2 regions of the Shewanella sp. ECSMB14102 genome follow, and region 2 is predicted to be linked to the other one. Evidence: predicted binding sites of a transcription regulator. Region 2 holds the regulator's gene; the other holds the start of a gene.
What was found. Region 2 encodes FliA, which starts transcription of late flagellar genes. Its sites were predicted from a motif close to CTAAAGNTNNNNNNNNNNNNGCCGATA; they were not measured.

Region 1 (7,355 bases), on a different contig from region 2:
AATGCCTTGCTGCCGCCTCGAACGCCTTAACCGCATTCAGCGGAGGAAGTCGTTTTGACATAGTGATCCACTTCTCGTTTTTTAATTAGTTTTTCTAATCCAGATTGTTACATTTTATCGTTTGTTAAAGCCAGCGCTTTTGATTAAATTTCACCCCGAAAAGTTGAATATTCAGACAATCTCTGAGCAGTCGAAGGGAAGGTCTGACACTGGCACTCAGTGCCCGTTCTCACCCGGAGGCATCCCATGTTGAACTTTAAATCCGCTTTTGTGCTCTTGCTGCTTGGCATGAGCACCAGCGCAGTGGCCGCGGAAAACCTTTCTGCGCCAACGCAAGCTCGTCCACTGCCCAGAGTCGCTGTCGAAGCCCCTGCGGTGCAGATAGACTTCAAACTGCTTGAGCAGGAGCTGAGCCGTAACATTGCCGCCAGCGGCGAAGAGCTCAGAACCCATGCGCTGGACGAGCCGACACTGCTGTTGGCCGAAGACGCGGCAGCCAGTCCATCAAAGGTTCAGCTTAACTGAGCCCCAAAGGACTTCGCTGAACGTCAGCAGCAAAAAGCCGCCTCAATAGAGGCGGCTTTTTGTTTATCAAGGGCGGTAAACCTTGACGTTACCATGCCCTTGCTCCTGAAGGTAGAGCGCCTGCAGTTTGCTCATCACGCCGCGGTCGCAATAGAGCAGATAGGTCTTGCTGCTATCGAGCTCGGCAAAGGCGCTGGCCAGTTTAAAGAAAGGAATATGAACTATCTCGGCACCTTCCAGTTGCAACGGCTTGCTCTCTTCCTCTTCCGGCGCCCTGATATCCAGCACCACTTCACCCTGGCCGACACTGGCGACGGTTTCGGTTTCCGTTACTTTGGTATCCATGTCGGTTGCTATCTCCCGAATATCCATAACCACGGCATCGGCGATAATCCTGTCCAGCAGATCTTCAGAAAACTTGGTTTCCTCGGCTTCGACCTTGGACAATACTGCCTTGACCGTTGGCTTCTGTGAAATCACGCCGCAGTATTCAGGCATGGACTTGGCAAAGTCTTCCGTACCTATCTTGCGGCTCTCGTTGATGATGTCCTGCTTGTCCATGGTGATCAAAGGTCTGAGGATCAGGGTATCGACACAGCGGTCAATCACATTGAGGTTGGTCAAGGTTTGGCTGGATACCTGTCCCAGGCTCTCACCTGTGACCAGCGCCTGAACTCCCATACGCTCCGCCACTCTGGCCGCGGCGCGCATCATCATCCGCTTGAGTATGACGCCCATCAGGCCATTGTCTATACGCTCGAGAATTTCGGCCACTACGGGCTCAAAGGGAACTGTCACAAACTTGACTTTATGCGACTCGCCATAAGTCTTCCACAAATGGTGCGCCACCTGCTTAACTCCGATTTCGTGCTGGGCACCGCCCAGGTTGAAGAAGCAATAGTGGGTACGGGAACCCTTCTTGATAAATTGGAAACTGGATACCCCTGAGTCAAAACCGCCTGAGATCAGGGACAGCACATCTTCCTGGGTCGCGATCGGGAATCCACCAAGCCCGGGGATCTTTTTCTCTACCAGGTAGAGTTTGTCGTTGTTGATCTCCAGATGAATGGTCATATCCGGGTCTTTGAGGCGCACACCGGCAGCTTCGGTAAACTGGTTCAGGCCACCACCTACATAACGCTCCACATCCTGCGAACTGAAGTCGTGCTTGCCACTGCGCTTGGCGCGGACACAGAAGGTCTTGCCCGCCAGCTCGTCAGCATACACCTTGAGAGCATGCTGGTAGATATCATCAACAGTTTCAAAGTTGTATTCATTGACTTGGCTGATGGTAGAAATCCCGGGAATACAAGCTAAACGCTCGGCAAACACTTGCTTTAGCTGGGGTTTGTCTTTGGGAACCTGCACCATAATCCGATCCCACTGACGGGTAACGGCAGCGTCTTCATCCACTTTTTTGAGTACATTGCGGATATTGGACTCGAGCATCTTGGTAAAACGCATTCTTACCGGTTTACTCTTCATCATGATTTCTGGATACAGCTTTACGATAAACTTCATGGGGATCCCGAGGAAAAAAAATTTCAAACAGCAATCGTGGGATTATAACAAAGACCCGCTAACTGGCACAGAGATTTGCCACTCCAAAGCCGTGTCCGGATTGCAGATGCCTAAAAAAAGCAGCCGTTTTCAGGCTGCTGTGATTCTGATGCTGCTGCGCCATCAAAGATTGGGATCGACTTCAATCTCATCAGACTCTTTGGCCTTGCCCTGCTCAATGGAGATTTCCACCCTGCGATTACGGGCGCGATTCTCCGGCGAATCATTCGGCACCAAAGACGCAGTGGAGGCCATGCCCACCACTTTCATTCTGCTGGCATCAAAGCCGGGCACCTTGACCAATTCGTGGGCCACGGCCACGGCCCGCTGGCTGGACAGGTCCCAGTTGGAACTATACAGCTCATTGCTTATCTGCATGTCATCGGTGTGGCCGGAGACAGTGATGATCCCGGGCACATCTTTGAGTAGCTCACCAACCGCCTGCACCACAGGCTTGAACCTGGGCTGCAGGAACCCCGAACCTGAGGCAAAGGCGCCCTTCTCCCGAATACGGATGATAATCTGCTGCCCCAGAGACTCGATTTCAATAGCGCCATCCACTATCTCTTTGTTGAGCGCCTCGGCCATCTTCTTGACCTGCTCGTTAATCTGATCCTGAGCTGCCTGCTGCTCCTGGGTCTTCTTGTCTTCGGCCTGCTCTTGCGCCGTGGCCGAAGCCTCGCCGCCACGCTGCTCGCCCCTTTGCTGCTGCACGCCACCGGCACTGTCGTCATCCCCTTCCTGATACTCGAGGATCTGCTGGGTCATCTCGTTGGTTTGCTGGTTAATTATTTCAATCGGGGTGGGATCCGGACGTCCGGGGCGAAACTCCAGCGCAATCACTGAGGTGCCTTTGGGAATATCTTTCACTTCCACCTTGTTCTGCACCCCGAAGGCGTATTTCATCGAGCCGGCTATCTGTTTGAACTTCATGACATCCATTTCAGAGAAAGCCAGCAGCAACACGAAGAAACACATCAGCAGCGACATCAGGTCGGCAAAGGTTGCCAGCCACATGGGTGCACCGGGTGGCGGACAATCACACTTGGGCTTGGCCATAGTGCTACTCTCCGTCCGTTGTATCTATTTTGCGCTGTTTCTCTGACAGGTAGTTTTTGAGGAAGCCCTCAATCACCCTGGGGTTCTGGCCATCCTGAATAGCCAGTACAGCGTCCATAATCAGATTGCGGTTAAGCATCTCTTCGTTCATCCGCAGCGCCAGTTTATCGGCAATCGGGATCGCCACCATATTGGCAATAATGGCGCCGTACAAGGTGGTCAACAAGGCCACCGCCATTGCCGGGCCGATGGATTTGGGGTCATCCATGTTGGACAACATGGCCACCAGACCAATCAGAGTACCTATCATACCCATAGCCGGTGCCACATCACCCAGAGCCTTGAAGATACTGATCCCCGCCTTATGGCGCTCTTCGGTCAGTTGAATATCTTTCTCCAGCGCTTCACGCACCACATCGCCGTCATGGCCGTCCACCAGCATATCAACCGCTTTTTGCATAAAACTGTTGGAAATTTGCGCCTCTTCCAGCGCCAGAAAGCCCCCTTTACGGGCAGCGTCTGCCATGGTAACCGACTGTTCAATCAACTCTTCAGGTTTATCCAGTTTGAACATAAACGCCTTGGCGGCAATCTTGACCGCCCCTAAAAACTGCTTGAGGTTGAACTTCATCATCACCACAAACAGCGAGCCGACAAGCACGATCAATACAGAGGGTACATCGATAAAGATGGCAATGCCGCCACTGCTGACCATTGCCATGATAATAAAAGCAAAAGCACCTACCAGTCCTATCAGGGTTGCTAAATCCACAGTGGCTCCTCACCTCTAAAGCAGACCCGACACAGTGTGGCCGGGATCTCTATCCCATACAAGCCGATCCGCCCCAAAGGGTGATATAGGATCTTGGCTATTCACAGGAGATGAATATGATAATTTTCAATAGTTTCTATTTTGAGTTATCGGACAGGGCTTAAGCAAGTTTAGGAAGATTTTAATTTTCTCTAAAAAAAATCAGCGACAAAGCGTGCTGTTGAGCAAATAACGGGCGCTTCAATTTGACCCTTATCGCGCCCTGATATACCTTGTGTCACGCTGAACATAACGCCAAGACACCTGCAGCCCTCCCTCTCTCCTTTTACCTTTGCACCGTGCCAATCAGGTCGCAGGAATGGGCCGGCAACCAAGGTGCATCAAGGAAACTGATTGTGGCCAAAAAACCCGAAAATCTGAGTTTTGAAGAATCTCTCAACGAGCTGGAACGCATAGTCGTCGAACTGGAACGCGGTGAAGTATCGCTGGACGACGCGCTAAAACAGTTCGAACGTGGCATAGGTTTGGTGCGCAGCAGCCAAGCCAAACTGGAACAGGCACAGCAGAAAGTAGCCATACTGCTGGCACAGGATCCCCAGGCGCCATTGAGCCCATTTACAGTCGAGGGTGAGTGAGTGTTAACCCAAGCTATTAACCAATACCAGCAGAGAGTCAATCAAAGAATTGCCACCATACTGGACACCCTGGATGATACCGAGCCCAGACTCAAGGCCGCCATGCGTCATGGAGCCCTGCTGGGTGGAAAGCGTATTCGGCCGTTTCTGGTCTACTCTGTAGGCGAGATGCTCGGCGTCCCCCTTGAGCGTCTCGATGATTGCGCCGCCGCCATAGAATGTATTCACGCCTATTCGCTGATCCATGACGATCTGCCGGCCATGGACGACGATGCCCTGCGCCGCGGTCAGCCAACCGTGCATATCGCCTTTAACGAAGCCACCGCTATTCTGGCCGGTGATGCCTTGCAGACCTTGGCCTTTGAACTTATCAGCAGCGACATTGAAGGCCTCAGCGACCGCCAACACCTGCGTCTGGTACAGGCGCTGGCAAAAGCATCCGGCTACCGCGGTATGTGCGGCGGCCAGGCGCAGGATCTCAATGCCACCGACAAAGAGATCTCGCTTGAGCAACTCACCGCCTTGCACAGATTGAAGACAGGGGCCCTTATCCGCTGCGCCGTCGAGTTTGCGGTCATTGCCGCCGATATTGACGCCAAAGAAGAACAAGCACTGCTGGAATACGCCGATGCCGTGGGCCTGGCGTTCCAGGTACAGGATGACATTCTCGATATTACCGGCAGCACAGAAGAGCTTGGCAAACCCCAGGGTTCGGATCTCGATGCCAACAAGAGTACCTACCCGAAACTGTTGGGGCTGGAAGGCGCCAAGACTACAGCTCAAAAACTGCTGGAAGATGCACTATCAGCGCTGGCAAAATTGCCATACAATAGCCAGTTAATTGCCGAATTCGCCCGCTATATCGTTGAGCGAAGAGTATAAAAAGAGACAAAGTATCTCGTTATGAGTCTGGATATCACTCAGTTTCCTGTGCTGGCACAGGCCAATACCCCGGAAGAGTTACGTCAACTTCCACAAAGCCTGCTCCCTCAGCTGGCCGACGAGCTCAGGGAGTTTTTATTAAAATCTGTGGGCATGTCGAGCGGTCACTTTGCCTCTGGCTTAGGTACGGTCGAACTGACCGTGGCGCTGCATTATGTCTACAACACCCCGTTTGACCGCCTGGTCTGGGATGTGGGCCATCAAGCCTATCCGCACAAGATCCTTACCGGTCGTCGCGATCGCATGCCTACCATACGCCAAAAAGGTGGTCTGCATCCTTTCCCCTGGCGGGAAGAGAGTGAGTACGACACCTTCAGTGTCGGCCACTCCGGCACCTCAATTTCCGCCGCACTGGCAATGGCGGTCGCCGCGGATAAAGAACAGGCCGGCCGCAAGGTAGTAGCCGTGATAGGCGATGGTGCCATGACAGGCGGCATGGTGTTTGAAGCCATGAACCACGCCGGCGATCTGCACAAAGACATGCTGATGGTGCTCAACGACAACGAGATGTCTATCTCGGAAAACGTCGGCGCCCTCAATAACCACCTGGCACAGCTGATGTCAGGCCGCTTCTACACCACGATACGAGAAGGCGGCAAGAAAGTACTCAAGGGCATGCCCGTCATCAAAGAGATGGCGCGCCGCACCGAGGAACACCTTAAAGGCATGGTGGTACCGGGAACCCTGTTTGAAGAGCTGGGATTTAACTACATAGGTCCTATCGATGGCCATGATGTGGATGCTCTGGTAGAAACCCTGCGTAACATGCGCAGCCTCAAGGGGCCGCAGGTGCTGCATATCATGACCAAGAAAGGCAAAGGTTATGAGCCTGCGGAGAAAGATCCCATCGGCTGGCATGCTGTGCCCAAGTTTGACCCTTCACAATTTTGCAAACCGGTCACCAAACCCGGGAAACCCAGTTTTTCCCAGGTGTTCGGCAAATGGTTGTGCGACATTGCCGCCAAGGATGACAAGGTACTGGGGATCACCCCGGCCATGCGCGAAGGCTCCGGCATGGTGGAGTTCTCCCAGAAATTCCCCGAGCAATACTTCGATGCCGCCATCGCCGAGCAACATGCAGTGACCTTAGGTGCCGGCTTTGCCTGTGAAGGCTATAAACCGGTAGTGGCCATTTACTCCACCTTCCTGCAGCGCGGCTATGATCAGTTGATCCACGATGTGGCATTGCAGCGCCTGCCAGTACTGTTTGCCATTGACCGCGGCGGCATTGTGGGCGCCGATGGCCCTACCCATCAGGGCGCCTTCGATCTCAGCTACCTGCGCTGCGTACCCAACATGGTGATAATGGCGCCATCCGATGAAAACGAATGTCGGCAGATGCTTTACACCGGCTACTGCTACGATAAGGGCCCAAGCGCAGTGCGCTACCCTCGCGGCAGTGCAACCGGCGCCGAGCAGGTTGAAGAGATGACGGCGATGGCGATAGGTAAAGGCCTTGTTAGACGTCAGGGCAAACAGATTGCCATTCTTAACTTCGGCACTACCCTGGCTGCCAGCCTGGAAGCCGCCGAAAGCCTCAATGCCACAGTCGCCGATATGCGCTTTGTCAAACCCTTGGATGAAGATTTGATCAAGGAACTGGCCGCCAATCACGACTTGCTGGTAACAGTGGAAGAAAACGCCATCATGGGCGGCGCAGGCAGTGGCGTGCTCGAGTATCTGGCCAGCCAGGGGATCAGCAAGCCTTTGCTGCAAATTGGTCTGCCGGATGAATTTATCAAACACGGCTCACCGGAAGAGATACTGACTGAACTCAAGCTGGATGCCAGTGGTATTCTCGAGCAGATCCAAAACCGGCTCGCATAAGGTAAGCATACGCTACCATTAAAAAAAACCGCCTC
Region 2 (7,355 bases):
TTATATTGCTTGCCACTGGCTCTTGCAGGCGCCGCCCCCGCACTGCGTCTCTGCAATTGACGATTGGCTGAAATACTTGCTGCTGTGGCGCTCTGGCGCGGCAAACTGCTTGACGCTGCGGGCCGGTTTGACGAACCAAGCGGCGTAGGCGTTACGTTCGGCCGAACTATGGGGCGAAATATCCGCCTGCGTCCCAACGCCTTGACCCTTTGCTGCAGCAAACGAATCGCTTCATCCTTGTTGGTGGCAATATCTTCAAACCGCTTGGGAAGAAAATCCAAAGCCCCTGCGTCCAGCGCATCCAGGGTTGCCTTGGCGCCATCATGGGTTAAAGAAGAGAACATCAGGATAGGTGTCGGATGAGTGGCCATTATCTGCCGCACGGCGGTTATTCCGTCCATTATCGGCATTTCAATATCCATGGTGATCACCTGAGGCTTGAGCTCAGCGGCCAGCTTAACGGCTTCGGCACCGTTATTGGCCATTCCTATCACTTCAAGCTCAGGATCCTGATTGACTATTTCGCTGACTCGTCGTCGAAAGAAGCTCGAATCATCGACAACCAAAACTTTAATGGTCATTTAAATCCTTATACAGCACTTCAACGCTTGGACTTGGCGTAGTGCTTCAATAATCCTGGTACATCGAGGATCAGCGCAATACCGCCGTCCGATGTTATAGTGGCCCCCGCCATCCCCGGCGTACCGTGCAACATGGAGCCCAGCGGTTTAATCACCACCTCTTCCTGACCTATCAGGGCGTCCACCACAAAGCCTATCTGCATAGTGCCAAGCTGCACTATAACCACATGGCCATGCTTTTTGTCACCATGTTGGAAGCTCATCGGTTTACGGCTGAGCCAACGTTCGAGATAGAACAGTGGCACCGCCTTTTCCCTGACGATTACCGTCAGTTGTCCATCCACTATATTGGTCTTGGTCAGATCCAGATGGAAAATTTCATTCACACTGGAGAGCGGCAAGGCAAACACCTGCTTGGCAACTTCCACCATCAGAGTGGGCATTATCGCCAAGGTCAAAGGTACCTTAATCTCCAGACGGGTGCCTTTACCTTTGGCTGAGTCGATATGCACAGAGCCATTAAGCTGGGTGATACGGGTCTTAACCACATCCATCCCCACCCCACGGCCGGAAATATCGGAAATCTCTACCTTGGTCGAGAAGCCGGGGGCGAAAATCAGGTTATAGGCTTCCTGATCGGACATCCGGGCCGCGCTGTCTTCATCCAGCACGCCACGACTAATGGCAATCTCTTTGAGTTTCCCAGCGTCCATTCCGGCGCCGTCATCCTCAATTTTAAGCAGAATATGGTCACCTTCCTGGCTGGCTGCCAGGGTAATCACCCCGGTTCTTGGCTTACCATTGGCCTCACGCACATCAGGCATTTCAATACCATGATCCACAGAGTTACGCACCAGGTGCACCAGAGGATCGGCAAGGGCTTCGACCAGGTTCTTATCCAGATCCGTGTCTTCACCTATCATCCGCAGATCTATCTCTTTATTGAGGCTGCGGGCCAAGTCACGAACCACCCTGGGGAAACGACCGAATACCTTCTTAATCGGCTGCATCCGGGTCTTCATCACTGCCCCCTGCAAATCGGAAGTCACCAGATCCAGGTTAGCCAGCGCCTTGGACATCTCCTCGTCTTCACGGGATATCCCGAGGCTGACCAAACGGTTACGCACCAATACCAGCTCACCGACCATATTCATGATCTCATCCAGGCGAGCCGTATCAACCCGAACTGTCGTTTCCCCCTGCGGCACGCTGGCCGCAGCCTTGGCAGGTGTAGCGTCTTTAGCAACTGCAGGAGACTTGGCCTGAGGCTTGGCGGCGGCTTTAGGCGCCTCGACTTTGCTAGTTGCAGCAGCGGCCTTTTGTACCGCCGCTGCATTCGTTGCCGGCGCTTGGGACGCGGCAGCTTGAGATGCCGAGGGTTGGGATACAGCAGGCGCTGAACCACTGGCTTTAGCCCCTGGACCGGCGCCTTTGCCATGTAACTCATCGAGGAGCTTTTCAAACTCATCATCGGAGATTTCATCGGCATCGACACTGGCAGATGCGGCTTCCTCAACAACAGCACTGTTGGCTGCAGGCGCCGCGGCAAACTGCCCCTTACCATGCAATTCATCGAGCAGTCGCTCAAATTCATCGTCTGTGATGTCATCTGAAGAGGAACTTACAGGAGCGCTGTCGCTGGACTTGAGGGCGTCACTACCCAAAGCCGGAGCACTGCCGACAGAAGGCCCCTTGCCTGAACCATGCAAGGCATCCAGCAAGGCTTCAAACTCGGCTTCATCAATTTCATCTATACTAGTCGATGTCTCGGGAGTCTGTGAAGTTGGCTCCTCAAACAGCTCCACCGCGGCACTATCAAGCATGCCATCAAACAACTCATCAACACTCTCATCGCCGGTTTCTACTGCGGCAGGCGTTTCAGCCTGAGCCTGTTCTGAAGGTAAAGGCGCACCTGAGCTAAGCAGCTTGAGTTTTGCCAATAACACTTCATCTGCAGCTTCCTGCTCCTGGCCGGATTGGGTTTGGTTGAACATGGTGTTAATCGTGTCCAACGCTTGCAGTATAATATCCATCAACTCGGAGTTGACACTGCGCTTACCGGTACGCAATAAATCGAAGGTGTTTTCTGCCTCGTGACAGACATCCACCATGGGCCCTAACCCGAGGAATCCTGCACCGCCTTTGACCGTGTGAAATCCCCTGAAGATGGCGTTCAGCAAATCTGTATCTTCCGGATTATTTTCCAGAGATACCAACTGCTCTTGCAACAGCTCAAGGATCTCGCCAGCTTCAATCAAAAAATCCTGGAGTATCTCTTCATCAACATCAAAGGCCATTAAATTGACTCCTAATTAGAAACCCAGACTTGAGAGCAGATCATCGACTTCATCCTGACCATTCACCACGTCTTCGCGTTGCTCTGCGTTCAGTATGGGGCCTTCTGCCTCTATGCTCTTATCCTCAGCACCGCAGAGATCATCCAGCGGCTGCTCACCGAACACTGTCAGCAAAGAAACCAAGCTGTTTTCCACTTCCCGCACCAGCTCTATGACCCGACGGATCATCTGTCCGGTCAAATCCTGAAAATCCTGAGCCATCAGTATCTGATTCAGTAATTCCCGCAGCCGACAAGCATCGGCTTCACTCTGTTGCATAAAGTGTTGTACGTCATGACACAGGCCCTTGAACTCATGCAAGGCCAAATCACGGCGCATCAGCTTATCCCAGGCGGGTTTGACATTTTGCAGATTGGTACTCAGAGCATCCGACAAAGGCAAGCATTCTTCGACTGCGTCCATAGTTTTGTTGGCTGCTTGCTCTGTCATATCAATGACATAGGTAAGGCGTTCTTTGGCATCGGGGATATCAGTGTTGGCAAGCTCAATAAGGCGGCTATCTACCTGAAAATCCACTAAGGCGTTGTGCAACTGGCGGGTCAGCTTACCGACTTCTTCGAACAGATCCCTTTGCAGGGGAGCCGCCAGTTCCCGCAGCAATTCGTCGGCCTTATCCTGCTCTCCCTGACTGAGCAGGGCAACCAATTCCTGTGCCTGCTCCAAAGTCACCAGCCCGGATGTCTCTGCTTTCATTGCATCACCCCACTCAACCGAGCCGTTCGAAAATCTTATCCAATTTCTCTTTCAACGTAGCCGCGGTAAAAGGCTTAACAACATAACCATTCACGCCGGCCTGAGCCGCCGCAATAATCTGTTCACGTTTGGCTTCGGCAGTTACCATTAACACAGGGATATGTTTGAGATGCTCGTCGGCACGAATCGCCTTGAGCAGGTCGATTCCCTGCATCCCAGGCATGTTCCAGTCGGTCACGACGAAGTCAAAGTCGCCCTTTTGCAGCATAGGCAGAGCTGTTGAACCATCGTCTGCTTCCTGGGTGTTATTGAACCCCAGGTCTCGCAACAAGTTCTTAATGATCCGTCTCATCGTTGAAAAGTCGTCAACGATGAGAATCTTCATATTCTTGTCCAAGGTTTCCTCCGGTGAGCTGACATACTTATAAGTTGCTCAATCATTAATTACGCTTGTGTCCAGTGCTTGAGTTTGGCTTTCAGCCTCAGCATGGCCTGACTATGGATCTGGCTCACCCGGGACTCACTTACCTCAAGAATGACACCAATCTCTTTTAAATTCAGTGCTTCGTCATAATACAGCGACAAAACCAAGGCATCGCGCTCTGGCAAGCGCTTAATGGCATCGGTTAAGGCTGATTGGAATTGGCTTTGAGCCAGGCCCTCAAAAGTGTCATCTGCCGGCATATCTTCCGACATCAACACATCGGGCGCTACCCCCAAATCTTCTATTCCTATGATTTTACCGGTGGAAACATCATTGAGAATATGATGGTATTCATCCAACGACATCTCCAATCGCTCGGCAATTTCACTATCACGGGCATCCCGCCCCAACTCCTGTTCGAGCTCATCCATCACCTGAGCGACTCGCCGGTTATTGCGATGAACCGAGCGTGGAACCCAGTCGCCACGGCGTATCTCATCTATCATGGCGCCACGAATGCGGATCCCGGCAAAGGTCTCAAACTTGGCGCCTTTGCTGCCATCAAACTTGGATGAAGCTTCCAGCAATCCCATCATGCCGGCCTGCAGCAGGTCATCGAGTTGAACCGATGCAGGCAGACGGGCAAGCAGATGATGGGCTATTCGTTTTACCAGCGGTGCATAATGCTCAACGATCTGTGTCTTATCGTTTAAACCTGCGTATGCAGCCGCTTTATTCACTCGTACCATCCTCTCGGTAATCTGTCCTTTGAACCAAGCGCTCAACAAAAAACTCGAGATGCCCCCCAGGTTGCTGAGGTATCGGCCAGCTCATAATCTTGTTTGCCAGTCCATGATAAGCAATACTGGCCGGAGACTTGGGATAGGCTTCCACTATCAATTTCTGTTTCCGCACCGACTTGCGTAGGTTCTCATCAAACGGAATGGTTGCCACAAGTTCAAGTGCCACATCCAAAAATCTGTCAGTTACTTTACTGAGCTTAGCAAATAACTCCATCCCTTCCCGCAAACTCCGTACCATATTTGCGACAATTTTGAAGCGGAACACACCATGCTCACGACTGAGGATCTTAATCAGCGCATAAGCATCGGTAATAGAGGTGGGTTCATCACAGACAACCACAAGTACATCCTGTGATGCACGGGAGAAGCTGAGTACCATATCCGAGATCCCGGCAGCCGTATCGACTACCAAAATATCAAACTGGGTTTTCATTTCACTAAAGGCGCGGATAAGCCCGGCGTGCTGAGCCGCAGTCAGTTCGACCATGGCCTGAGTCCCCGAGGTGGCAGGAATAATACCTATTCCTTTTGGACCTCGAACGATAATATCATCAAGCTCCGACTCTCCCGATAGCACATGGGACAAATTGCGTTCGGCGCGTAGGCCGAGCATCACATCCACATTAGCCAACCCTAAGTCAGCATCCAAAACCAGGACACGTTTGCCTTTTTCTGCCAGAGCAACCGCAGTGTTGATGGAGACACTGGTTTTACCCACGCCCCCCTTGCCTCCGGTCACGGCAATTACTTTTACTTTTTCGTTATTTGGTTGATTCATCATTCGTAAACCGCTCGCTTGGTCCCGGGTCATAGCTTTACTCAAATGCATAGGTCATCTCTTCTGACCTGGCTTTATTATTAAAATGACTTGCTTCAGTCTTGTTCAATATGGCCAATGCCTGCTTGGCCAAGGTCAGGGTATCAGCGACCTGCATATCCTCAGGAACCCTTTGACCATCAGTAATATAACTTAATGATAATCCACTTTGGATCAACACGCTCAACGCGGCACCCAAAGAGACGGACTCATCAAGTTTAGTTAAAACCGCCCCTGCGAGATCAATTCGCTGGAAATGACTTACCGCCTCTTCAAGCACCCGACGTTGGCCGGTCGCCGAGAGCACCAGATAGCTACGAATAGGCAAACGGGTATTGGCGGCAAGGTTATCCAGTTGTTGGTACAAGCGCATATCCCTTTGCCCCATACCAGCGGTATCTATCAAAACCAGCTTCCGGCTGCGGAACTGATACAGTATCTGCTCCAACTCATTGAGGTCATGAGCCTGCTTCACCGGACATCCCATTATTTTGCCATAAGTTGCCAATTGCTCAAAGGCTCCGATGCGATAATGGTCCATGGTAACCAACAATACGGAATCCGGGCCATGATGGGCAATAAAACGGGCCGCCAATTTAGCCAATGTCGTGGTTTTACCGACTCCTGTAGGGCCGACCAGCGCAACAATACCGCCCTGACGCATTAAATCATCACCCTGATTATCAAGCAGGTTTGCCAGACTTTGCGGCAAGGCATGCCCAAGCTCAGCACTTTGATAGTGCTGACTCAGCGATGCCAGACGCTCGGCAACTTCAGGGGAGAATTCGGCTTCCAGTAATTTACGTTCCAGCATGGCGCCGACAGGATCGGTGCGGCTACGCTGATCCGCCATCAAACTGGACAGCTGATGAGTCAACAAGCCGCGCAGAGAAGCCAGCTCTTCACGCATGGCCTCCATCTCTTGTTGTTGCTTGGCGCTATTGCCCTTACTTGCCCGCTCAGGTGTTTTTTCCCGCAGCTGTGGGGCTGGTTTATGCTCTTCAGTAAGCCCTTGGGCCCAAGCCGGCATCTCCAGTTCCTTGACGTTACTTTGCTGCCCAAGCTGTTCATTCAAACGGCTCTGTTGCCGCTCAAGTAAAGCCTGCAATGAGTCGGCCACAGGCTCTGGTTTGGCTTTTCTGTTAGCCTGTACATGCCCAGCGCCGAGGGAGACTTTATCCTCCCCCAATTCCATAAAAGGCGATGCAGTTGGTGCCGCTGCTGGCTTGGGGTCGTCATAATCAACCGCTGCCACTATTTCAATGCCGCCGGTAACCTTTTTATTGGACATGATCACGGCATCTGCGCCCAGAGTCTCTTTCACCTGAGCCAGGGCTGCGCGCATATCTTTGGCAAAAAAACGTTTAATCTTCACTCTCGGTTACCCCTGTTGGCCAACGGCTGCCACTATACGTATCTGTTTCTCGTCTGGGATCTCCTGATAAGAGATCACCCGCAGATTGGGAATAGTGTGCTTAACAAAACGAGACAGGGTTGAACGCAGCATGCCGGATGTCAGCAATATGGCGGGCTGACCGACCATTTCCTGCTTCTGGGCTGCGCCTGCCAGTGACTGTTGCATACGCTCTGCCAGTCCCGGCTCGATATTCGGACCTTCGCCCCCTGTCGCCTGCATTGACTGATGCAACATCTGTTCCAATTCTGGCGCCAAAGTTATGA

Region 1: the regulator FliA is predicted to act here: its motif matches at 4,064-4,090, upstream of pomA (flagellar motor protein PomA).

The regions. Positions count from the first base shown of each region.
Region 1 is NZ_JWGX01000073.1:5,885-13,239, reverse strand. Features, by position in the region: gene RC73_RS18990 (transcriptional regulator GcvA) at 1-61, opposite strand, end outside; gene RC73_RS18985 (hypothetical protein) at 247-525, shown strand; gene thiI (tRNA uracil 4-sulfurtransferase ThiI) at 592-2,046, opposite strand; gene RC73_RS18975 (flagellar motor protein MotB) at 2,209-3,144, opposite strand; gene pomA (flagellar motor protein PomA) at 3,149-3,916, opposite strand; gene xseB (exodeoxyribonuclease VII small subunit) at 4,312-4,551, shown strand; gene ispA ((2E,6E)-farnesyl diphosphate synthase) at 4,552-5,433, shown strand; gene dxs (1-deoxy-D-xylulose-5-phosphate synthase) at 5,455-7,320, shown strand.
Region 2 is NZ_JWGX01000053.1:22,255-29,609, reverse strand. Features, by position in the region: gene RC73_RS16340 (protein-glutamate methylesterase/protein-glutamine glutaminase) at 1-581, opposite strand, end outside; gene RC73_RS16335 (chemotaxis protein CheA) at 602-2,878, opposite strand; gene RC73_RS16330 (protein phosphatase CheZ) at 2,894-3,631, opposite strand; gene cheY (chemotaxis response regulator CheY) at 3,645-4,028, opposite strand; gene RC73_RS16320 (RNA polymerase sigma factor FliA) at 4,076-4,795, opposite strand; gene RC73_RS16315 (MinD/ParA family protein) at 4,788-5,669, opposite strand; gene flhF (flagellar biosynthesis protein FlhF) at 5,674-7,050, opposite strand; gene flhA (flagellar biosynthesis protein FlhA) at 7,057-7,355, opposite strand, start outside.